2 regions of the Cedecea sp. NFIX57 genome follow, and region 2 is predicted to be linked to the other one. Evidence: riboswitches for the same ligand, from Rfam matches in the RefSeq annotation. Region 2 holds a riboswitch; the other holds the start of a gene.
What was found. Region 2 has a riboswitch for thiamine pyrophosphate ahead of thiB (thiamine ABC transporter substrate binding subunit). Riboswitches for the same ligand answer to the same signal wherever they lie in the genome.

Region 1: another riboswitch for thiamine pyrophosphate. It lies ahead of thiC (phosphomethylpyrimidine synthase ThiC); the one in region 2 lies ahead of thiB (thiamine ABC transporter substrate binding subunit).

Annotation. Positions count from the first base shown of each region.
Region 1 is NZ_FXAS01000041.1:17,520-22,716, forward strand. It holds gene thiG (thiazole synthase) at 1-140, opposite strand, end outside; gene thiS (sulfur carrier protein ThiS) at 142-342, opposite strand; gene B9Y90_RS22860 (HesA/MoeB/ThiF family protein) at 326-1,081, opposite strand; gene thiE (thiamine phosphate synthase) at 1,074-1,709, opposite strand; gene thiC (phosphomethylpyrimidine synthase ThiC) at 1,709-3,610, opposite strand; TPP riboswitch at 3,700-3,810, opposite strand; gene B9Y90_RS22875 (Rsd/AlgQ family anti-sigma factor) at 3,861-4,364, opposite strand; gene nudC (NAD(+) diphosphatase) at 4,463-5,197, shown strand, end outside.
Region 2 is NZ_FXAS01000012.1:120,212-125,408, reverse strand. It holds gene B9Y90_RS12505 (sugar efflux transporter) at 1-817, opposite strand, end outside; gene sgrT (glucose uptake inhibitor SgrT) at 930-1,109, opposite strand; gene sgrR (HTH-type transcriptional regulator SgrR) at 1,197-2,855, shown strand; TPP riboswitch at 2,905-3,006, shown strand; gene thiB (thiamine ABC transporter substrate binding subunit) at 3,038-4,021, shown strand; gene thiP (thiamine/thiamine pyrophosphate ABC transporter permease ThiP) at 3,997-5,197, shown strand, end outside.

The DNA.
Region 1 (5,197 bases), on a different contig from region 2:
AAATCCACGCGTTTCATTGCCATGGTGACAAGCTGTGAGCCAGAAGTACGAATCGCGTCGCTCATCATCTGGCTGGAGGAGAATTTTCCGGTGCCGGTGAACAGGCGAGAGGAAAAGGTTTTATCGGCAATCTGTAACATGTCAGCCCCCGGCAATTGCCTGAAACAGCAGAATGGTATCGCCCTCGCGCAGCAGATGATTGCTCCACTGGTCGCGCGGGATAATGGTTTGATTAACGGCGAGCGCCGCGCCAGCTTTGCCCTGATCAAGCTGGGCCAGAAGGGCTGCGAGCGTCAGGCCAGCCGTACATTCCAGAGGTTCATCGTTAAACTGAATGCGCATCGTGGCCTCCGCAGACCGGGCAGGTGGTTGATTTTTGCATCGCCAGCGTGCGCCAGCTGTGCTGCCGGGCATCGAACAGGCGCAAAGCGCCAGCAGCAGGCGCCATGCCGGTCAGCAATTTAATGGCTTCCAGCGCCTGAAGGGTACCCATCACGCCCACGACCGGGCCAATGATGCCGGAGGTGCGGCAGTTGCGTTCGGGTTCACTCTCGTCAGGCCAGACACAGCGGTAGCAGCCGTGTTCCCAGGGCGGCATCAGGACCATCATCTGGCCGCCAAAACCGACGGCGCTGGCGGTGATAAGAGGTGTATTCGAGGCTACGCAGGCGGTGTTGACCGCCTGGCGGGTTGCTATATTGTCGCTGCAGTCCAGCACCACGTCGGCCTCGCGCACGGCTTCTGTCAGAGAAGTACCCGTCAGCCTCTCTGCCAGAGGAACAATTTTTACGCCGGGGTTCAGGCGCTGCAAATACTGGTGGGCTGCGGAGGATTTCGGGCGCTCAATATCTTCTGAAGTGAACAGGATCTGGCGCTGGAGATTGCTGATATGCACCTTGTCATCGTCCGCGACGATAAGCTTGCCTACGCCAGCGGCGGCGAGATACAGCGCGGCGGGTGAACCTAAGCCACCCAGACCGACGATCAGCGCCGTGCTGGACAGCAGTTTTTCCTGCCCTTCAATCGCCACGTCTTCCAGCAGCAACTGGCGGCTGTAGCGCATAAAATCCGCATCATTCATCGCCGGTTCCTGCCAGTTCGAGTAGCTTCGCCGTGGCGATACGCCAGTCGGGAGCCTGCGTAATGGCGCTGACGACGGCGACGCTGCCCACGCCGGTGGCTAACACGGCAGGCACACGATCGATGCTTATCCCGCCGATGGCGACGGTGGAATAATCACCCAGCGTCTGGATATGTTCTGCCAGCTTATTCAGCCCCTGCGGGGAGGAGGGCATTTGCTTGGTTTGGGTAGGGAAGACATGGCCCAGCGCAATGTAGGACGGGTTCGCGCTTAAGGCGCGATCCATTTCCATGTTGTCGTGGGTTGAAAGCCCCAGCCGAAGCCCGGCTTCGCTTATTGCCGCCAGGTTGGCGACATCCATATCTTCCTGGCCGAGATGTACGCCATAAGCACCGTGTTTGATGGCCAGTCGCCAGTAGTCGTTGATGAACAGGCGAGCGTTGTAGCGTTCGCCCAGCGCAATGGCGGCGATGACGTCAGCTTCAACGTCTGCATCGCGTTTATCTTTAATGCGGAGCTGGATGGTTTTGACGCCCGCCCCGAGGAGGCGTTCGATCCACTCCACGCTGTCGACGACCGGATAAAGGCCCAGCCTGCGTGACGTGGCTGGGAAAATGAGTCTGGACATTATGCTTCCTCTTGTCTGAGATAAATTTCACCGCCCCGGGCGCGGAAGTGCTGAGACATATCTTCCATGCCAGCATCTCTCGCCTGTTTTGCGGCGTAGTCGCGCACTTCCTGGGTGATCTTCATAGAGCAAAACTTCGGGCCGCACATGGAACAGAAATGCGCGACTTTGCCGGATTCCTGCGGCAGGGTTTCATCGTGGTAAGCGCGGGCGGTGAAGGGGTCGAGCGCCAGGTTGAACTGATCTTCCCAGCGGAATTCAAAGCGTGCTTTGGACATCGCGTTGTCGCGTATTTGCGCGCCCGGATGCCCTTTGGCCAGGTCCGCGGCGTGAGCGGCAATCTTGTAAGTGATCAGCCCCTGCTTAACGTCCTCTTTGTTCGGCAGGCCGAGGTGCTCTTTCGGCGTGACGTAGCAAAGCATCGCACAGCCAAACCAGCCAATCATGGCGGCGCCAATGCCGGAGGTGAAGTGGTCATAGCCCGGCGCGATATCGGTCGTGAGCGGACCAAGGGTGTAGAAAGGTGCTTCGTGACAATGCTCCAGTTCTTCGGTCATGTTGCGGCGAATCATCTGCATCGGCACATGCCCCGGGCCTTCAATCATCACCTGGACATCGTACTCCCAGGCAATTTTGGTCAACTCGCCCAGCGTATGCAGTTCGGCAAACTGAGCTTCGTCGTTGGCATCCTGGATGGAGCCCGGACGTAAGCCATCGCCCAGAGAAAGGGAAACGTCATAGGCGGCGCAGATTTCGCAGATTTCACGGAAGTGCTGATACAGGAAGTTTTCCTGATGGTGGGACAGGCACCACTTCGCCATAATTGATCCACCGCGCGACACAATTCCTGTCAGGCGCTTCGCGGTCATCGGGACATAGCGAAGCAGCACGCCCGCATGAATGGTGAAGTAATCCACGCCTTGCTCTGCCTGCTCCAGCAGCGTGTCGCGGAACATCTCCCAGCTCAGGTCTTCAGCGATACCGTTCGCCTTCTCCAGTGCCTGGTAGATGGGCACCGTGCCGATGGGCACCGGGCTGTTACGCAGGATCCATTCCCGTGTTTCGTGAATATAGCGGCCGGTGGAGAGGTCCATCACCGTGTCTGCCCCCCAGCGAGTGGCCCACACCAGCTTCTCCACCTCTTCTTCAATGGAGGAGGTCACCGCCGAGTTGCCGATATTGGCATTGACCTTCACCAGGAAATTGCGGCCGATAATCATCGGCTCTGATTCCGGGTGGTTGATATTGGCGGGAATAATTGCTCGCCCGGCGGCGACTTCATCGCGGACAAACTCCGGCGTGATGTTTTCCGGCAGGCGGGCCCCAAACCCTTCGCCGGGATGCTGGTGGCGCAGGACGGCATCACGAATACGCTCGCGCCCCATATTTTCGCGAATGGCGATGAATTCCATCTCCGGGGTGACAAGCCCTTTGCGGGCGTAATGCAACTGGGTGACGCATTGTCCGGCTATTGCCCGGCGAGGTTTGGACTGAGTTTCAAAGCGCAATTCGTCCAGGCCGTCGTCGGCAAGACGCGCTTTTGTGTAAGCGGAGCTGCGTTCATCCAGTGCTTCGCTGTCACGCCGGTCGGCAATCCAGGCGCTGCGTAGGGGAGATAGCCCGTGTAACACGTTTATTGAGATGTCGGGATCGCCATAAGGACCGGAGGTATCGTAGACGGGCACCGCGTCGTTCGGCTGATATTGCGGGGCATCTTTGCTCCCACCGGTGAGCGTTGGGCTGAGCTGGATTTCGCGCATCGGGATGCGGATATCTTCGCGTGACCCGGTCAGATAGATGCGTCTGGAGTTAGGGAAGGCGGTACCTTCAAGCGTGTTGATAAAGTGTTGGGCGGCGGCGCGTTGTTCACGACGGCCAGGTTTGTTTTCAGATGCAGACATAGCTCATTCCAGGTTTAGTCAGGATATGGCTTGTCAGGACAACGGAAGGAGTAATGGATATGGATCGCCCGAAAACGGGTGTACCCAAAGACAGAATTACTCTTGTTCCCTTCGCAGGTTCTAACCTGATCAGGTTCCGCGGATCCCGAATTAACGGTCTCAGCCGGTGCTTAACGCACTCGGCACTCCGACAAGAATGATCCCACCTTGCGGTGGGAAAGTTGTAAATTACTCGTTAATAGCTAACAACTCAAGCCGGACTTGCCAGCCCGGCAGGATCGCTGGCGCTGCCGTCGAGGTTGTTATCAATAGCCAGGAGGACTAGTTTATCTTCAAGGGTGAAGCGGGACTCCAGGCACTCGCCAATCTCCGACAGCGCCTGCTGAAACTCGACCCAACTGTCGCGGTCGATGGCGTTTTCCAGGTGGGAGTCGTAGAGGTCCATGATTTGCTGGGTGTTGGCTTCCAGTTGAGGGTAGAGCTGAGCTGCGCTTAGCAGCGGGCTACTGCCTTCCAGGTTGCTGATGATTCGCTCGTAGATACTGAAATGACCGGAAGAGAGGTAATCCACCAGGCCGTGGCAAAAATTGTCTAACGCTTTTTCGTCGAGCGCGGTGTGCGATTCCTTGTTAGGCTTGATCCCGACCATGTTGTAATAGGCGACCAACAGGTGCTTACGGGCCTGCAGCCAATGGTCAACTAACTCATTACTACCACCAACGCGCTCAGTCAGATTGGCTAACTGGTTCAGCATGATTGAGACTCCGTGAGTTAAAAGATTGAACGCAAACTAACCCAAAAAAGTAAAAACTAATTGTTTATATCAGTGAACACGGGGATGTGCACCAGGTTATGGAACGTGTTATTCAAAACTTAGATCATGGTTGGTGGATAGTCAGCCATGAGCAAAAAATATGGTTGCCACAGGGTGACTTACCTCACGGCAGCGCGGAAGAATTTCAGCTTGTGGGCAGCCGGGCTCTGGATATCGGTGAGTGGGAAGGTGAACCCGTCTGGCTGATTCGTGAAAACCGCCGTTCGGACATGGGCTCGCTGCGCCAGCTCCTTGATCGCGATGTGGGCCTGTTCCAACTGGCCGGGCGAGGCGTTCAACTGGCCGAGTTTTATCGCTCGCATAAGTATTGCGGTTACTGCGGCCATGAAATGCATTTCAGCAAAAGTGAATGGGCGATGCTTTGTGGGCACTGCCGGGAACGGTATTACCCGCAAATTGCCCCCTGCATTATTGTCGCTATCCGTAAGGACGATCATATCCTGCTGGCTCAGCACACGCGGCATCGCAACGGCGTTTACACCGTGCTGGCCGGATTTGTCGAAGTCGGCGAAACGCTGGAGCAGGCGGTAGCGCGCGAAGTCATGGAAGAGAGCAGTATTCAGGTGAAAAACCTGCGCTACGTGACTTCCCAGCCCTGGCCGTTCCCGCAGTCGCTAATGACCGCCTTTATGGCGGATTACCACAGCGGCGAAATCAAAATTGACCCGAAAGAACTGCTGGATGCGGGCTGGTATCGCTATGACCAACTGCCGCTATTACCGCCGCCGGGCACCGTAGCACGCCGCTTAATT
Region 2 (5,197 bases):
AGCCGGCGAGGATCATCGCGGGGATCTCAATCCCTGCCGCCGTGCCCATTAATAACCCCGCCAGCTCATCCGGCAACCCGAGATCCTGGCTTATCCACAGCGGCATATCGATGATGTACATGGTGTTGCAGGTCCACATCAGCATCGAAGCGATAAACAGCATCCGCACGTTACTGTCTTTCCAGCCGCTGACCTGCGTTATCGCCACCTCTGCGGGCTGTTCAACTCTCGGCACGGACGGCAGCGCGAAAATAATCAGCGCCAGTGAAATAACAAATATCCCGGCAGCGATAAGGAACATCGTGGTAAAGCCATATTTCAGTGCCAGCATAAAAGAGAGTGGCGGCCCGATAACCCACGCCAAAGAAAGCTGCGCACGCATGATCGAGCTGAACATCACCACTTCGCGGGCGGAACGGTCGGCGTATTCACGCGCCAGGGCAAAAATCTGCGGCATGGCGGTATTGGCTATTGAGGCAAACATTACGCCGAGCGTAATCAGCGTCAGATAATGACGGTTAAAGGCAAACAGAACGCAGTTTGCCACCGCCATCACGCAGCAAACCATAATCAGTTTTCGCCTGTCGCCCTGACTGTCTGACCTTTTGGCCAGCAGTAAACTGACACCAATCCCGGCAATCGCGTTAACGGTGTAAAACAGGCCGACCCAAAACGGCCTGACTTCAACTTCACGAGTTAAAAAGAGGCTAAGCGTCGGAGCCTGTAGCGCACCGGCCACGCCAATCATAAAAGAGACGGCCATGAAGGCAGCGTAAACAGGGTTAAAACGGCGTGCGCGGGTCAAAAACCAGAGCATGGAGTGTCCTTAAAAGGAGATGTCGTCAGAGGTATTTGTTAAATGCGTAAAGATTAAACGAAAAAAGCCAGCAGTAAACAGCTGCTGGCCGGTGAAAAGCACCAATACTCAGTCACACATGAGTCGGCGCGTTGGCGTTCTCGGGCATCGGGGTTGTAACCTCCCACTGCATCAAGTCTTCGAGCATCCTTAGTCTTTGCTCCACCGTCAGGCGAGCCAGCCATCCAGAACAAACAAACTGTGTTGCGGCAAAGTACTGTTGGAAAAACTTCGCAGGTGATGACCGCTTCATAAACACCTCCTCGCTTCATCGAGGATGATTATTGGCGTAATATAGGGAAAGTTAAATTGATGAGTTTCCGCCTGGAGTTCCTCTTTTATGTCTTCGTCACGCCTGCAACAACAATTCATCCGCCTGTGGCAATGCTGCGAAGGCAAACCTCAGGAAACCACGCTGAATGATTTAGCGGATTTGCTGAGCTGTTCCCGCCGCCATATGCGTACGCTGCTTAATGCGATGCAGGAAAAGGGCTGGCTAAGCTGGCAGGCGGAAGCCGGACGAGGCAAGCGCTCGCAGCTCACTTTTCTTTATACCGGGCTGGCGCTTCAGCAGCAGAGGGCGGAAGATCTGCTGGAGCAAGATCGTATCGATCAGCTAGTCCAAATCGTCGGCGACAAAGCCGCTGTCCGCCAGATGCTCATCTCTCATTTAGGCCGCAGCTTTCGCCAGGGCAGACATATTCTGCGTGTCCTTTACTATCGCCCGCTGCTAAATCTGCTGCCCGGTTCGGCGCTGCGTCGTTCCGAAACCCACATCGCCCGCCAGATTTTTAGCGGCCTGACGCGAATAAATGAGGAAAATGGGGAACTCGAAGCGGATATTGCTCACCATTGGCAGCAAATTTCCCCATTACGCTGGCGTTTCTTCCTGCGCCCCGGCATCCATTTCCATCACGGCCGCGAGCTGGACATGCTCGATATCATCTCTTCCCTGCAGCGCATCAACGCCCTGCCGCTTTTTGCCCATATCACACAAATCACCTCGCCGACTATCTGGACACTGGATATCCATCTTAGCCAGCCGGATGACTGGCTGCCGTGGCTATTGGGCAGCGTGAACGCCATGATCCTGCCGCGGGAATGGACAACGATGACAAATTTCGCCAGCCAGCCCATCGGCACGGGCCCCTATTCCGTGGCGCGGAACAACCGCAACCAGCTAAAGATCCACGCCTTTGATGATTACTTTGGCTTTCGGGCGCTGATTGACGAGGTTAACTTCTGGGTCCTGCCCGAAGTGGGTGAAGAGTCGAGCTGCGGCGTGCAGCTCCAGGGCATGCCGGACAGCGAAAAAGCCGTTGAAAGCCGCCCGGAAGAAGGCTGCTACTACCTGCTGTTCGACAGCCGCTCCAGCCTCGGCGTCAATGAAGACGTTCGCCAGTGGATTGGGCATATTCTCTCCCCGGTCAACCTTATCTACCGCGCGACCGAGCAGTATCAACAATACTGGTTCCCGGCCTATGGTTTACTCCCGCGCTGGCACCATTCGCGCCCCGGGCCGTTGCTGGCTAAACCTGCCGGGCTGGAGAGCATTACGCTCACCTACTACCGCGATCACGTAGAGCATCGGGTGATCAGCAGCATCATGACCGAATTACTGGCTGAGCAGGGCGTGAAGCTGATTGTGCAGGAGATAGATTATGCGGAGTGGCATCAGGGTGAGGCCGAGAGCGACATCTGGCTGAACAGCGTGAACTTCACCGTGCCGTTGGAATACTCCCTGTTTGCCCAGCTGTATGAAGTCCCGCTGATTCAAAAATGCATCCCCATCGACTGGCAGGGCGATGCTCATCGCTGGCACAGCAAAACGCTGGCCCTGCCGGAATGGTGCAAGCAAATGCTGGAGCGAAATGACGTTATCCCATTGATTCATCATTGGTTGCGCATTGAAGGCCAGCGCAGTATGCGCGGGGTACGGATGAACACGCTAGGCTGGTTTGATTTCAAGTCCGCCTGGTTTGCCCCACCGGGCCCATAACGCTTTCGTAACATTACTTCCGTAACCCAAAGGAAATCAGTAGAATCCTTCCTGCTCAACGGGGTGCCAGGACAGTTTGTCCGCGCTGAGATAATACCCGTCGAACCTGATCCGGATAACGCCGGCGAAGGGATTTGAGACGATCAACTCAATTCCTTTGCCCCCTTTTACTGAGGTGCAAAGTGTTCAAAAAGTTTCTGCCGCTGCTGGCGCTGGCCGCCATGCCCGTTTTCGCTAAACCTGTATTAACCGTCTACACCTACGACTCGTTCGCCGCCGACTGGGGCCCTGGCCCGGCGGTGAAAAAAGCCTTTGAGGCCGACTGTAACTGCGAGCTGAAATTTGTGGCGCTTGAAGACGGCGTTTCTCTGCTGAACCGCGTACGCATGGAAGGCAAGAACAGCAAAGCAGACGTCGTGCTGGGGCTGGACAACAATCTGGTAGAAGCCGCCACGCAAACCAAACTGTTTGCCCCCTCTAACGTCGAAAACGCCACCCTTCAGGTGCCTGGCGGCTGGAAAAACAGCACCTTCGTGCCTTACGATTACGGCTACTTTGCTTTCGTATACGACAAGAACAAGCTAAAAAACCCGCCAAAAAGCCTGAAAGAGTTGGTTGAAAGCGATCAAAAATGGAAGGTCATTTACGAAGATCCACGCACCAGCACCCCAGGGCTTGGCCTGCTGCTGTGGATGCAAAAAGTGTACGGCGATAAAGCCCCCGAAGCCTGGCAAAAGCTGGCGAAGAAAACCGTCACCGTCACTAAAGGCTGGAGCGAAGCTTACGGCTTGTTCCTGAAAGGGGAAGCCGACCTGGTGCTGAGCTATACCACCTCCCCGGCCTACCACATCATTGAAGAAAAGAAAGACAACTACGCCGCCGCGGATTTCAGCGAAGGGCATTACCTGCAGGTTGAAGTGGCGGGCAGACTGGCGAACAGCAAACAGCCTGAACTCGCCGAGAAATTTATCAAATTCATCGCCACACCAGGTTTCCAGAACACCATTGCTACCGGCAACTGGATGTACCCGGTGACTAACGTAGCGTTACCTGCTGGCTTCGACAGCCTGGTGAAGCCGCAAACCACGCTGGAATTCCCCCCTCAGCAGGTAGCTACTCACCGCGCAGCATGGATCAATGAATGGCAACGCGCCGTCAGCCACTAATACCAGGCTGGCTGTATCCAGGGCTATTTGCCGCGACGCTGGTCGTGGCGGTAGCCCTGGCGGCTTTTCTGGCGCTGTGGCTTAACGCTCCGCAGACGGATGTCTTCGCCATCTTGCAGGACGGCTATCTTTGGCACGTCCTGCGCTTCTCCTTCTGGCAGGCGTTTCTTTCTGCGGCACTTTCCGTTTTCCCGGCAATCTTTTTAGCCCGCGCGCTCTACCGCCGCCGCTTCCCTGGCCGACTGGCGCTACTTCGGCTTTGCGCCATGACGCTGGTACTGCCGGTACTGGTTGCCGTCTTCGGCATTCTTTCCGTTTATGGGCGAGAAGGCTGGCTGGCAACGCTCTGCGGCTGGCTCGGCTTTGAATGGCACTTTTCCCCTTATGGCCTGCAGGGCATTCTGCTGGCGCACGTCTTCTTTAACATGCCGATGGCGACCCGCCTTCTGCTGCAGGCGCTGAACAATATCCCTTCGGAACAGCGCCAGTTGGCGGCACAGCTGGGAATGCAGGGCTGGCATTTCTTCCGTTTTGTCGAATGGCCCTGGCTGCGCCGACAAATACTCCCGGTTGGTGCTCTGATTTTTATGCTTTGCTTCGCGAGCTTCGCCACCGTGCTTTCCTTGGGTGGAGGCCCGCAGGCAACAACCATCGAACTGGCCATCTTTCAGGCATTAAGCTACGACTACGATCCCGCCAAAGCGGCATTGCTGGCCCTGCTGCAAATGGCGTGCTGCCTTGGCCTGGTGTTGTTGAGCCAGAAGTTAAGTAAGGCTATTCCCGTCGGCGTCAGCCAGCTTCAGGGGTGGCGGGATCCTCAGGATTCTCTGCGCCGAAAACTTAGCGATGGCCTGCTTATTCTGCTCGCCCTGCTGCTGCTTCTCCCACCGCTGCTGGCGGTGATGGTCGACGGGATTAACGGCAGCATGGGCAGCGTGCTGCGGCAGCCTGCCCTGTGGAACGCGCTCTGGACTTCACTGAGAATTGCCATTGCCGCCGGGCTTATCAGCGTGACGCTAACGCTGATGCTGCTTTGGAGCTCGCGTGAACTTCGGCTTCGTAACCAACGCTTCGCCGGGCAGGCCATTGAACTTAGCGGCATGTTGATTCTGGCGATGCCGGGCATCGTCCTCGCCACTGGCTTCTTCCTGCTGCTAAACAACACCGTGGGCCTGC